One region of the Bacillus sp. AK124 genome, then DNA from elsewhere that is predicted to be linked to it. Evidence: riboswitches for the same ligand, from Rfam matches in the RefSeq annotation. Region 1 holds a riboswitch; the other holds the start of a gene.
What was found. Region 1 has a riboswitch for thiamine pyrophosphate ahead of tenA (thiaminase II). Riboswitches for the same ligand answer to the same signal wherever they lie in the genome.
Positions count from the first base shown of each region.

Region 1 (7,176 bases):
TTTATCGGGACTGCAAAAAAAGGGAGCCGTCAAACGGCAATATCGGGCGGTCGTCCACGGTTTGATCGCAGAAGAGCAGGGAACGATCGATGCGCCAATCGGCAGAAAATCATCGAGCATCATCGAGCGTGCGGTGATCCCCGACGGGCAAAAAGCGGTGACGCATTTTTGGGTGAACAGGCGCTTCAGCGGTATGACGGATGTCTCCATCCGTCTGGAAACCGGGAGAACCCATCAGATCCGAGTTCACATGAGTCATATCGGATATCCTTTGTGCGGTGATACGCTGTACGGAGGAACCCGCGGCTTCATCAATCGGCAGGCGCTCCACAGTGAGACGCTGACGTTTTTTCATCCCTTCACAATGGAAGAGCTGACGTTTCAAGCGCCGGTTCCGCATGATATGAGTCAGTTGATAGAGAGCTGAATTAAGCTCTCTTTTTTTATGGCTCCATACGGAATCTTGACTCATCATAAGGCAATGAAGAGGGGACAGATTCGGTTGTCAGTTCGGGGTATCTGAAAGCGGTCAGCCTGTTGCCGAATACACAACCGGTATCGATATTGATCGTATGATGTATCATTCGCGGACGTTTGACAGGAGTGTGGCCGTACACCACCCACGGATCGCCTTTGTAATGAGCGGCCCAGTCCCGCCTGACCGGCCGTCCGTCAGGCAGCGTTTCTCCTGTAATATCTCCGTATAGCACAAACTGTTTTACTTTTCCGACAGGCTTTTTGCCGATGTCTTCCGCTTTGATGCCGGCATGTGCGACGACAAGTTCGCCGTTATGCAGGATCTCATAAAGCGGGGCGTTTTCATAAAGGCGCATGAAAAGGTCTCTGATATCCTTCTGTTTATGTTTCGGAAGGTTTCTGTATTCCGCCGCCGTCGTCTCCAGCCCGTGCTGCAGCTTCACCGGATTGCCTTTGAAAAAACGGTACAGCTTATTGCAGTGATTGCCGGGCACATATCGCACAGCTCCTTCTTCAACGGCCCGTCCTACAAATTCAACGACCTCCAGCGATTTTGGCCCTCTGTCTGTTAAATCCCCGAGAAAGACAAGTGTTCTGTTTTCCGGATGAACGGGAAACCCCGATGACAGCGAGTAACCGAGCTTTTCAATCAGCGCAATCATTTCGTCATAGCACCCGTGAATATCGCCGATTACATCATATTTCATGCGTTTTCTGCCTCCTGTCTGCGTATGTATATACATTGCCCAGTCCATATATAAATCAAGCTTCAGCGACTTTCACCGGAGAAAATCAGGCATATTACTTTTTTTTCTGAGCGAGCATTGTTAAAATCGATTTTTACACCTGTGAGAAAAGAGTTCAGACGGTTCTTTTCCCACATGAAAATGTCTAAAAAGATGTCCCTTTTATTTTTAAAAAAGGGAACGCTAATCATACCCGGAAACCGGTTTTAGAGGAGGTACCAGTTTATGGAGCACACATCTGTCTCATCTTTAGTTGTCGTACTGATTATCGCATTTTTAACGCCCATCCTGCTGCACCGTTTCAGGTTAAGCATACCGGTGGTTGTCGCTGAAATTATCATGGGTCTTATTATCGGAAAAAGCGGGTTCGATCTGGTCGCCCAGCACGATACATGGCTCGAAACTTTATCGATGCTCGGATTTATCTTTTTAATGTTTTTAAGCGGGCTTGAAATCGATTTTTCCGCATTTGAAAAAGGAAAGAAAAAGCAGCTGCTTCCAAGCGGAAAGGAAGCGCCGAATACATTTAAAACGGCTTCGGTCATCTTTATTGCCGTCTTTATTTTATCGCTCGGCCTTTCTTACAGCTTTGTCATGGCAGGATTTATTGACAACGCCTTTTTAATGACGCTGATCATTTCGACAATTTCGCTCGGGGTTGTCGTTCCGACGCTGAAAGAAGAGCGTCTCATGAAGACAAATATCGGCCAGATTATTTTGCTTGTCGCCGTCATTGCCGATCTTGTCACGATGATTCTGCTTGCAGTGTTCGCCTCAATCTACGGGGACGAAAACAGCAATATGTGGCTGCTGATGATCTTATTTGCCGCCGGCGTCGTTTTATACCTGTTCGGAAGGATATTTAAAAAGCGGCCTTTTGTCGAAGTGCTGTCAAAAGGAACGATCCAGATCGGCACAAGGGCGATATTTACGCTGATCATCGTACTTGTGGCGCTGTCCGAGTCGCTCGGTGCAGAAAACATACTTGGCGCGTTTTTGGCCGGGGTGCTTGTTTCGCTGCTTTCGCCGAACAAGGAGCTCGTTCAGCAGCTCGATTCATTCGGATACGGATTCCTCATCCCGATCTTCTTTGTGATGACAGGCGTCAAATTGGACATTTGGTCACTGTTTGGCAATCCGAAAATTTTAGTGATGATCCCGCTTCTGTTTGTGGCTCTGTTAATCAGCAAAGTCGTTCCGGTGCTGTTTTTGAAAAAGTGGTATGACATGAAAACCGTGCTGGCTTCCGGTTTTCTCCTGACTTCCACGCTTTCTTTGGTGATCGCGGCGACAACGATCGGCGAGCGCATCGGCGTGATTGACGCGCAGATGTCCGGCGCGCTGATTCTGGTCGCTGTCATTACATGCATCATCACACCGACCGGCTTTAAAAAATTAATGCCGAAAACGGAAAGCGAAAAAGAGAAAAAGACGATCACCTTTATCGGCGCAAATCAAATGACGCTGCCAGTCACGCTCGAACTTTCTCCGGAAGATTATCACGTCAGAATCCTGCATGTCCGGCAGGAAAAAAAGGAAGAAAATCTGGCGGACCCGGTGTTTGATGTTGAAGTTTTGCCTGATTATGAATACGAGACGCTTCAATCATTCGGCGTTTTCCAAACGGATATACTCGTCGTGGCCACTGGCAGCGAAGAGCGCAATACAGGGATCGCACTTTTTGCGAAGGAGCAGAAAGTCGCGAGAATTATCGCCAGCGCAGATTCTCCAGACGCCGAATCCAGACTGAAAGATAACGGAATTGATACATTCTCTATTCTGCTTTCTACAAAAACGCTGCTGCGCGCGCTTATCGAGGCGCCTGGCGTTATGAAACTCCTGACGAACCAGGATGCGTCGCTGTATCAGATCAATATGAGCAATGAGCGATTTGACGGTGTTCTGTTAAGGGAGTTTCCGTTTACGGGAGATGTTATCTTCGTCCGAATTTTCCGCGGGGTGGACAGCATCGTGCCCCACGGGGATACAAGGCTGCAATTGGGTGACAGGCTGATCGCCACCGGTTCGCGCGAATATATTGCGGAATTGAGAAAAACGCTTGGAGACTGATGCTTGACCATTTTGCAATTCGTGATAAGATAAAAGTATAAACTGAATGAACAAGAAATGTTTTCCACTAGGGGAGTCCTTGATAAGGGCTGAGATAAAAGTGTGACTTTTAGACCCTCATAACCTGAACAGGTTCAAACCTGCGTAGGGAAGTGGCACGGTATTTGAGTATGTATTTATGCAAATTCCAAACCACTTTCCTTGCGGGAAAGTGGTTTTTTTATGTTCAGAATCGAAGGAGGAGCCTCGAAATGAAGTTTTCAGAAGAATGCCGAAACAGCGCTGCAAAATGGTGGGAAGGCAGTTTTGTCCATCCGTTTATTCAAGGGATTGGAGACGGCACACTTCCGGTTGATCGATTTAAATACTATGTCATGCAGGATTCCTACTATTTGACCCACTTTGCCAAAGTCCAATCCTTTGGTGCGGCATATGCTCGCGATTTATATACGACAAGCCGGATGGCTGAACACGCGAAAGGCACATATGAAGCCGAGATGTCGCTCCATAGGAAATTCACCGATCTATTGGGAATCACAAAGGAAGAACTGGAGTCGTTTCAGCCGTCGCCGACAGCGTATGCGTACACATCGCATATGTACCGTTCTGTCGTGAGCGGCAGTTTTGCGGAAATACTGGCCGCTTTGCTTCCTTGCTATTGGCTCTATTATGACGTCGGTGAGACGTTAAAAACGTGCAGGCCTGACAGCGCGGTTTATCAGGAATGGATCGCGACATACGGAGGCGACTGGTTTAAAGAACTTGTGACAGAACAGATCAACCGCTTCGATGAGCTGGCTGAAAACGCCGATGAGAAAACGCGCGCGAAGATGAAGGAGAACTTCGTCATCTCCAGCTTCTACGAATACAGCTTCTGGGATATGGCCTACCAAAAAGAAAGCTGGTCAAAAAGCGGGGTGGATCAGCTTGCATCTGCACGCGATCACCGATGACAAGCACTCTGTGGAAGAGCTTGCTGCAAAAATCATCTCGATTCAAAATGCCGTTGACTTTATCCATATCAGGGAAAGATCAAAAAAAGTAAGTGAAATATCAAGTTTAATCGACCGCCTTGCCGAAGAAGGGGTTGATAAGCGGAAACTGATCATCAACGACAGGGTGGATATCGCTTTGTTTCATCACATTCACCGGGTTCAGCTGCCTTCACACGGCTTTTCCGTCAAAAGTGTGAGGAGCCGTTTTCCGCATTTGAAAATCGGAAAGTCCGTCCATTCGCCAGAAGAAGCGGTTCAGGCTGAAACTGAAGGTGCAGATTATGTGCTGTTCGGCCACATTTTTGAAACGGACTGTAAAAAGGGCCGGAAAGGAAGAGGAGCTCTCAGTCTGGCTGAAGTGAAGGCGGCTGTCCGCATTCCGGTCATTGCGATCGGGGGTATTACCGAACAACGACTGGCGGAAGTCAAAATGGCAGACGGCATCGCCGTGATGTCGGGGATCTTTTCTCATGACAGACCGGATGAGGCGGCCGCGCGGCTTGCCTGTCTCGCGAAGGGAGATTCATATGAGAAAGCGCTATGATACGATCGTGATCGGCGGAGGCATCATCGGGACATCCATCGCTTACCATCTTGCGAAAGCGGGGAAAAAAACGGCCGTGTTTGAAAGCGGAGAAGTCGGCAAAAAAGCGACGAGCGCGGCGGCGGGCATGCTCGGCGCCCATGCGGAATGCGATAAACCCGGTACCTTTTTCGAATTTGCCAGAGCCAGCCAAAAAGCCTATCAGCGGCTGACGGGCGAATTGAAAGACTTAAGCGGCATCGATATCAGAAAGCATGACGGAGGGATATTAAAGCTGGCATTTTCAGAAAGCGACCGCGAACACCTGATGCAAATGGCTGCACTGGATTCAGTGGAATGGCTTGAAGCCGCTGAAGTATATGAGCTGGAACCGCATGCCGGAAAAGGGATTCTCGGCGCTAATTTCATTCGGGACGACATCCATGTCGAACCGGCCGCAGTGTGCAGGGCATTTGCCAGGGGGGCCCGGATTCTCGGTGCCGAGGTCTTCGAGTTTACCCCCGTTTTATCGATCGAATCTGAAGCGGGGGCCGTCCGCGTCACTGCTGCTTCATGCACCGCGGAGGCGGAGCACGTTGTCATTGCAAGCGGTGTGTGGAGCGGTGCTTTCTTTAAACAGATCGGCATAGACAAAAGCTTTTATCCTGTCAAAGGGGAGTGCCTGTCTGTGTGGAATGACGGCATCCCTTTGACGAGGACGCTTTACCATGATCATTGCTACATCGTTCCGCGCCATAGCGGAAAGCTTGTCGTCGGCGCGACAATGAAGCCCGGGGATTGGAATGAACAGCCGGAACTTGGCGGAATCGAGGAGTTGATCCGAAAGGCCAAGTCGATGCTCCCTGACATTGAATCCATGAACATCGACCAATGCTGGGCCGGATTGCGCCCGGAAACAGGGGATGGCAATCCATATATCGGCAGACACCCTGAAAATGACCGGATATTGTTTGCTGCCGGACATTTCAGAAACGGCATCCTCCTGGCACCTGCAACCGGTGAGATGATAGCTGACATGATCCTCGGCAATCCGGTCAAAACAGAGTGGGCCGAGGCGTTTAAAGCGGAGCGAAAGGAGGCTGTGCACAGGTGAACATTCAGCTCAACGGCCGGAAAATAGAGTGGAGAGATGACGGCGGCACGATTTACGATTTGCTCGCATCCTACAGTTTGGAAAATCGTGTTGTCGTTGTTGAAAGAAACAGGCAGATTATCGGAAAAGACCAATATCAAACAGTCAAACTGGAAGAACACGATGTCATCGAAATCGTTCATTTTGTCGGAGGGGGATAAACCGTTATGTTAAAAATCGCAGATCGTCAATTCTCATCAAGATTATTGCTCGGCACAGGGAAGTATCCGTCATTTGAAATTCAAAAAGAGGCTGTCAGTGCATCTGAATCGGAGATCCTGACCTTTGCCGTCAGACGGATGAATATTTTTGAAGAGTCTCAGCCTAATTTTTTGGAGCAGCTTGATTTAAGCCGTTATACGCTTTTGCCGAATACGGCCGGAGCAAAAACGGCTGAGGAAGCCGTCCGGATCGCCAAGCTTGCTAAAGCGAGCGGTCTTTGCGACATGATCAAAGTCGAAGTGATCGGCTGTGACCGTTCGCTTCTGCCTGACCCGGTAGAAACGCTGAAGGCGTCAGAAGCCTTGCTTGAAGAAGGCTTCATTGTGCTGCCGTATACATCGGACGATGTCGTCCTTGCGAGAAAGCTTGAAGAGCTCGGCGTACACGCCATTATGCCCGGGGCCTCTCCAATCGGTTCGGGACAGGGAATCGTCAATCCGCTTAACCTGTCGTTCATCATTGAACAGGCTAAGGTTCCCGTAATCGTGGATGCCGGAATCGGTTCTCCGAAAGATGCGGCATACGCAATGGAACTCGGCGCTGACGGAGTGCTTTTGAACACGGCAGTGAGCGGGGCGAAAGATCCGGTCCAAATGGCGAAGGCTATGAAACTCGCCGTTGAAGCAGGCAGACTCGGATACCTTGCCGGACGAATTCCGGAAAAGAACTACGGCATCGCCAGCAGTCCTGAAGAAGGGAAGTTGACGATTTGACTGGCAGGTATTCAAGACAGGAGCTTTTTCACCCGATCGGACCGGACGGCCAGGAAAAATTAAGTCGCGCCCGCGTCCTGGTGATCGGTGCGGGGGCATTGGGCGCGGCCAGCGCAGAAATGCTGGTGAGGGCCGGAGTCGGTTCGCTGACGATTGCCGACAGGGATTATGTGGAATGGAGCAATCTCCAGCGCCAGCAGCTCTATACGGAACAGGATGTGGTTGATCATATGCCAAAGGCAGCCGCTGCCGAAAAAAGGCTGCGCCTGATCAACAG
Region 1 covers NZ_CP096378.1:2,980,747-2,987,922, reverse strand. The annotation lists gene M1E06_RS15085 (RluA family pseudouridine synthase) at 1-427, shown strand, start outside; gene prpE (bis(5'-nucleosyl)-tetraphosphatase PrpE) at 444-1,184, opposite strand; gene M1E06_RS15075 (monovalent cation:proton antiporter family protein) at 1,449-3,293, shown strand; TPP riboswitch at 3,353-3,461, shown strand; gene tenA (thiaminase II) at 3,545-4,246, shown strand; gene tenI (thiazole tautomerase TenI) at 4,221-4,832, shown strand; gene thiO (glycine oxidase ThiO) at 4,816-5,925, shown strand; gene thiS (sulfur carrier protein ThiS) at 5,922-6,125, shown strand; gene M1E06_RS15050 (thiazole synthase) at 6,132-6,899, shown strand; gene M1E06_RS15045 (thiazole biosynthesis adenylyltransferase ThiF) at 6,896-7,176, shown strand, end outside.

Region 2 (7,176 bases), 1.5 Mb from region 1:
GGCGAGGCTTCCTTTCTCTTTTTGGCTGTGATCGGCCGCAGAACCTTCCAACAGTTGAGAGATCCGGCCGATTTCTTTATAGACTTCAGGAACGTTATTGCCGATAACGACTTGAAATTGTCCGCCGCTCTCCACTACGGTTACCACGCCATCCGTATTTTCAAGCGCTTCCCTGTCTGCTTTGGAACGGTCTTTCAGTTTGAAGCGAAGCCTTGTCGCGCAATGGACTAGCGATACAACGTTCTTCTCCCCGCCGACGCGCTCCAGAATTTCTTTTGCCATTGATTGAACATCCATCGTTGATCATCTCCTGTCTCTCCTAAAGCCCTATTAAGCTGTTAAAAAATAAAAAACCTAAACTAAAGCCAGTACAAAGAAGGCTTAGTTTAGGTTTTGCCTGCCGAACAGTAACAATCCCGTTTTAAGACATGATGAAAATAAAAAAACCTAAATCACTGTGAAAAACAAGGGCATAAGAATCCCGCTCACAGTCATTTAGGTTTTGCCTGCATGATCAGTAACAATCCTAACAACCTGTATAAGTTGATGTAAGTAAAAAGTAGCATACATTTATCCAATTGTCAACGCTTTCATTTTAGCATCATCCTCTATTTTTGATGAACGACCCGCTCGATATGAATCGTCAAATACAGAAGCTCTTCGTTTGTGAGCTGATGACCGTATTCTTTTTCGATGTACTGCCTGATTTTATTTGTACACACATAAGCGTCGCGGTACTTATTTTTGACGGTTTCAAATAAAAAGTCGTCCCGGCTTTCCATATAGGCTCCGCTGAACAGCCGCTGCGCGAAAAATTTCAAATGGGTAATGAAGCGGTAATAGTGAAGCGATTCTTCATCAAAATCGATATGAAAGTGATATTTGACGATGCTTAAAATCTCCTGCATGACTTTCGTAATATTGACGATGTTCGGCATTTCTTCATTCAGCTCGGCGTTTACGATATGGAGTGCGATAAAAGCGGCTTCATCCTCCGGAAGAGCTGTCCCCGTCTTCTTTTCAATGATGGCCAGCGCCTCTTTGCCGATGGCGAACTCATCTTTATACAGCCGTTTTGTCTCCCAAAGCAGGGCGTTTTTAATATCCAGACCCTTTTTATGCCGTTCGACGGCGAAATGAATATGGTCGGTCAGCGAGACATAAATGCTGTCATTCAGCTTCTTGCCGAGCTTTAATTTCGCATAGGAGATAATTTCTTCAGACATTTCCATAAATTCGATCGGAATTTCGTCCAACAGCGTCTTAAATCTTTCTGATACATCTTTATTATCAAGCCTGAAAATCTTCTCGATTCTCGATTCATCCACCGCTTCCCCAGGCTTTTTTTGAAAAGCGATTCCCCTGCCCATGACCACTAATTCCTGACCCTGTTCATTTAAAACACTGATCACATTGTTGTTGATCACTTTGGCAATTTTCACATCGCGCCACTCCCATCTTGTAAGGGGATTTTTTATATTTCTTTTTTCATATGGTACACATTGATTGTACAATCTTTTTGGCCTAGGTCAATATGTTTCAGTCAACGTCCGAAATATTTACATTTTACAGAATGCCCGATTTATAAAAAAAGAGCCGCAGTGCGGCCCTGTAAAAAACCCTCTTAAAAAATGAGCAAAATTCCCGCTGTGACTGACGCCAGACCCGCAAAATAAACGAAGTCTTTTCCGGAAAGCCGCGCTGTTTGATAGTAGGTGCGGTCTTTTGCACCGGTAAACCCTCTCGCTTCCATGGCAACGGCGATTCTTTCCGACTTGCGGATGCCTTGCGAAAACAAAGGCAGCGCATAGCGAATAAACGCCTTCCAGCTGTTTTTTGCTTATAGCCCCTGATTTTGTGCGCCGCCTTCATTTGCGAAAGCTCAGACTGAAAAAGCGGGACAAAACGGAAGCCGGCCAGCAAGCCATAAGCCCATTTAGGCGACAGCCTGCATTGATGAACCAGGCTCATAATAAACTGCGTCAAATCGGTTGTTGATGTAAACAAAAGACCGTATGTGACAAACCCGAGCATCCGGAGCGCGATTGTCAGCCCATTGCCGACGCTTTCCTCGGTGACGCGGAACCAGGCCCATTCCCAAATCGTTTCCTCGCCTTTTCCAAAAGCGGCCATCATCCAAAAGACGAGAATAAAAAAGACGAGATAAGGCAACAGCCGCTTACTTAAATAAGACAAAGTCCATCCCCCGAAAAAAATTCCGATGGCAACCGCAAACAGCCAAATGAATAGAGTCGGTTTCGGATTTGAAACAAACATGAGCAAGCACATGACCAGGAGGTGGGAAAAGAGCTTGGCGCTCGGGTTCAATGCCGAAAGAAGTGAACCATTGCTTTTCATACGGGAACCCTCTCCTTTCTTTCATGCATGAACCGGTAATGAAGCGGCGGTATCAATGAAAAGCGGCGGACGAGGCCTTGATCAGAAAATAATCGATACGGCGTTCCTTGAAATGCCGCTTTCCCTTGATGAAACACGATGACACGGCCGGAATGCTCATCTACGATGTCCATGTCGTGCGTCACCATCACAATCGTCGTTCCCCGTTCCTGCCGTTCCTTTAACCGCTTGATTAATTCTTGCGCCGTCCTTTCGTCCTGACCGAATGTCGGCTCGTCAAGCAGCAGCAGATCCTGGTCAAACAAAAGCATTGTCGCAACGCTTAAACGCCGTTTCTGCCCGAGGCTTAATGTAAAGGGGTGCGCTTTTTGATGAGCGTCAAGTCCGAATTCCCGCAGCAATTCAGCCGTTTTCTTTTCGACCCGGTCCTCCGGCCATCCCCGCTGCCTCGCCCCGAACGCGATCTCGTCAAACACCGTGTCCCGAATAAATTGAAGCTCGGGATTTTGAAAAACAAAGCCGGCCTTCTCATAGAGCGTACGGTCGGACCATTTCTTCAGCTCCCGATCCTCAAGATAAAGGCGCCCTTTTTTGACGGCTTCAAGCCTGATCAGACTTTTTAAAAACGTACTCTTTCCGCTCCCGTTCTCGCCGATGACCGAAATCCATTCTCCCCTTGGAATCTCAAGGGTGATGCCGTCGGCAACGATCTTTTTCCGATAGCCGATCGCCGCGTCGTCTGCGCGGATCAATATGTCTCTGTCAGCTGTAGGCCTGTTTTTCGCCTCCTCCTCTTTCATTTTCAATGTAGAAGAGAGCTTGACGGCGAGCGGATGATCATCTTGTGTGATGACATCTTCCCATACCGCAGGGTACAGTTTCGGCTGCCAGATGCCCGCCGCTTTCATCTCCGGCTGAAAATGTTTCACGATTTCTTCCGGCTTTCCGTCAGCGATGATCTGTCCCTTTCCATTGAAAAGAATGACGCGGTCCATCCACTCGATACAGCCGTCCAGCACGTGTTCGACGAACACCATCGTCTGTCCGCTTTTTCGTGAAACGTTACGAAGCAAGGCAAAGATGTCTTTCCGGCTGGCCGGGTCCAGCTGCGCCGTCGGCTCGTCAAAAAACAGCACTTCAGGCTCCAGAGCGAGCAGGCACGCTAATGCCAGTCTCTGCTTCATACCGCCTGACAAGGTTTCGATCGGCGTTTTCTTATCTATCTTTAATCCGACTTGCTCCATCAGCTCCGAGATGATGCCGTCCATATCTTTTGGGGAGACAGACCGGTTTTCTAGGCTAAAAGCGATTTCCTCATCAACATGAAGCATGCAGAACTGCGAATCCGGATCCTGAAACATAACGCCGGCGCTCTTTCTGCGATTGACCTCTCCGCTGACCTCAGCTTCGACATGTTCAGGAATGATGCCGGAAAGCACGGACAACAGTGTCGATTTGCCGCTTCCGCTCGGACCGAGTATCAGCACTTTCTCTCCCTGCCCAATCGACAGGACGGAAAGGTTACTGCATCCGAGAAATGAACGCATCGGCATCATCCTTCTTCCGCTGTTCCTTCATGATCTCATACTGATTCAGGACGCCCGTTTTCGCAAGCGCTTCGACAACGGCTTTTGCCAGCCAGCCGCCGAGTACAATGCCGCTGATGATTTGGATGATAAGCGTCATGATCAGCGTTTGCGTCGTATAGTAGGCAAAACCGTTCGCCATCAGGCTGTATGTCATGCTTCCGACCGCGGCAAGCGCACCGGAAAGCATAAGGGTAAACAAGTTGTAACGCTTATAGCGAAAGATCGCAAAAGCGATTTCCGCACCGGCTCCCTGGAACACACCGATTAATAATGCTGACAGTCCAAAGTGGCTTCCGGTCAGCAGTTCGACCGCCGCAGCTGCCGTCTCGGCAATCAGCGCCGCACCCGGTTTACGGATGATATAAGCGACAATCGGGCTGGCGATCACCCAAATGCCGAACATAAAGTTCGCTCCGACAGGCCCGACAATAGCTGAAACAGGGATCCACAAGGTGGACCATCCTAAGTAAATGACGCCGCATGCAACGGACAAGATCACTGCCATCACGACTTCTTTCATGTTCCAATTCATCGTCTCACCGCCTCCATTTCCACAGGCCAATCTTCAACTGTATAAGCCATCTCCCAAAAGCCGTATTCAAGCTGACAACTTTGCAAAAAAAGCTCCTTCATTTTTTCTTTTTCAGCCTTGCCCGCTGTTTCGGCCCATTCATCCAGGCGGGCGCAAAACTTCGTCGTGATTGAATCGGTTCGGTCTCCGTAAAAACAGATCCAGTCATAAAATGGATGCGACGGGTCAGGCTGAACGTCCATCATCAGTTTTTTTCCGATCTCCCAATATGTCCACGGACAAGGCAGCAAGACGGCTAATATCTCTCCCAGCGTGCCTTCGTGCGCCGCCGTCAGCATATGGCGGATATAATGATGGGCAGAAGGCGCAAGCGGATAGCCCTGCAGAGATTCATACTCCACCCCCGCGGCCCGGCACAGGTTGTTGTGCGGGTGCACTTCGCTGTTTAATACAAATGAAATCTGCTCATGAAACATCTCCATGTCTTTCCGGTTTTGACACTTGGAAATTGCAATTCCGTAGATTTGAATAAAAGCGTTCAAATACTCGTAATCTTGCTTCACATAATGAATAAGCTGCTCCTTTTTCAGCTTGCCGGACGCCAGTCCCAATACAAACGGATGCTCAAAAATGGCTTCAAAAATAGGGTCTGCCTCGCGGCGAAGTTCTGCAGAAAAACTCATGTAGATAGCCTCCTCAGCAATCGGTTTTATAAGGAAGGCACAGGGGGGAGCGAGCCGCTTTATACGCAAAAAAGCCGCCCCAAAATGGAGCGGCCTTTGTATGATGAAATCATAAAGACACCGGCTCCACTTCCCTACGCTAGTATGAACTAGATCAGGTTCAAAGGGTCCAAGATCGCTACTTGTCTCAGCCGGCTTACGGCTCCCCTAGTGGACTTCCTATTACATTAACTTTTACTCTACACATCAATGATTATGATGTCAACCTGAGTTTTTCAGTTTTATTCTTGTATAAAACCGCCGGGTTTCATACAGAAGATGCAGCGGGTAAAAATATTTATGGAAAAATGTTAATTTTCTGAAACCTTTTGCGGGCTTGTTCGTCTAATATAGTGAAGACAAAAAAATTTGGAGGGGATATTTATGATGATGTTTATCTTGATTTTGACAATGGCTGTGTATTTGTTCTATTCTTTCAGCAAAGACAACCGGCCGGCCAAAAGAAACAACAAGAATCATCAGACACTGACTGTTATTAGGGAAAACCCTTTTACCGCCCCTTCCAATGATGTCAATTGCTAACTTGATAGACAACAAGCAAGCCGCCCAATGACGGGCGGCTTTTTACGTTTTTAGGATTGAAATTGTTCCGCTTCAGTCGATCCCTTCAGTGCAGTGGTTGATGAAGTCCCGCCTGTCACAACCTGGGCGACTTCATCAAAGTAGCTCGTTCCGACTTCGCGCTGATGCCTTGTCGCCGTATAGCCGTGGACTTCGCTGGCAAACTCGGCCTGCTGCAGATCAGAATACGCCGCCATTCCGCGGTGCTTATATTGACGGGCCAATTCAAACATGCCGTGGTTTAAGGCGTGGAAGCCTGCCAGTGTGACAAATTGAAATTTATAGCCCATTTCACTGAGCTGTTTCTGGAAGTTCAAGATGGTGTTGTCATCCAGTTTGGCCTTCCAGTTGAACGAAGGGGAGCAGTTGTAGGCGAGCAGTTTGCCCGGGAATTTTTCATGGATCGCCTGTGCAAACCGGTGGGCTTCTTCAATATTCGGCTCAGACGTTTCACACCAGATCAAATCGGCATACGGCGCATACGCCAAACCTCTCGCAATCGCCTGATCAAGACCCGGCTTTGTTTTGAAGAACCCTTCCGCTGTTCGCTCTCCCGTCAAAAACGGCGCATCATATGAATCGACGTCGCTTGTGATCAGGTCGGCCGCATTCGCGTCCGTACGGGCAATAAGAATGGTCGGGACTCCCATCACGTCTGCGGCGAGGCGCGCGGCAATCAAATTACGCACCGCCGTTTGCGTCGGAAGCAGCACTTTCCCGCCCAAATGCCCGCACTTTTTCTCAGACGACAACTGGTCTTCAAAGTGAACTCCCGCGGCGCCGGCTTCAATCATACCTTTCATCAGCTCGAACACATTCAGCTGTCCGCCGAAGCCCGCTTCAGCGTCGGCCACAATCGGAGCAAACCAATCGATGTCTTCTTTTCCTTCCATATGGTGAATTTGATCGGCGCGCTGCAGCGTACGGTTGATTTTTTTGACGACTTCCGGCACGCTGTTTGCCGGATAAAGGCTTTGGTCAGGATACATGCTCCCTGACAAATTGGCATCGGCCGCCACCTGCCAACCGCTTAAATAAATCGCTTTCAATCCGGCTTTTACTTGCTGCATGGCTTGATTTCCGGTCAAAGCGCCCAGCGCCGGCACGAAGTCCTCTGTGTGGAGAAGCTTCCACAGCTTTTCGGCGCCGCGCCTTGCAATCGTGTATTCAATCTCAAGCGTGCCTCTCAGCCGAATAACGTCAGCCGCCTGATACGGCCTTGTGATCCCTTTCCAGCGTTCTTCATGCTCCCAGCTTTCTGCGAGTTGTTTTTCTTTCAGCATCGCACATTCCCCCATCATATTTTTTCATAAGCGGGTATCGTTAGAAATTCCGCGAATTCATCATCCAAAATCAGCTGTTCAAATAACTGTCCGGCCTCTTCGAACCGGCC
Region 2 covers NZ_CP096378.1:167,612-174,787, reverse strand. The annotation lists gene M1E06_RS00840 (PTS beta-glucoside transporter subunit IIBCA) at 1-297, opposite strand, end outside; gene licT (BglG family transcription antiterminator LicT) at 609-1,442, opposite strand; partial or broken gene M1E06_RS00830 (energy-coupling factor transporter transmembrane component T family protein) at 1,625-2,358, opposite strand; gene M1E06_RS00825 (ABC transporter ATP-binding protein) at 2,355-3,905, opposite strand; gene M1E06_RS00820 (ECF transporter S component) at 3,880-4,479, opposite strand; gene tenA (thiaminase II) at 4,476-5,162, opposite strand; TPP riboswitch at 5,277-5,381, opposite strand; gene M1E06_RS00810 (hypothetical protein) at 5,586-5,744, shown strand; gene aceA (isocitrate lyase) at 5,795-7,066, opposite strand; gene aceB (malate synthase A) at 7,081-7,176, opposite strand, start outside.
Region 2: it holds a riboswitch for thiamine pyrophosphate, as region 1 does, so the genes downstream of both, tenA (thiaminase II) here and tenA (thiaminase II) in region 1, are expected to answer to the same signal.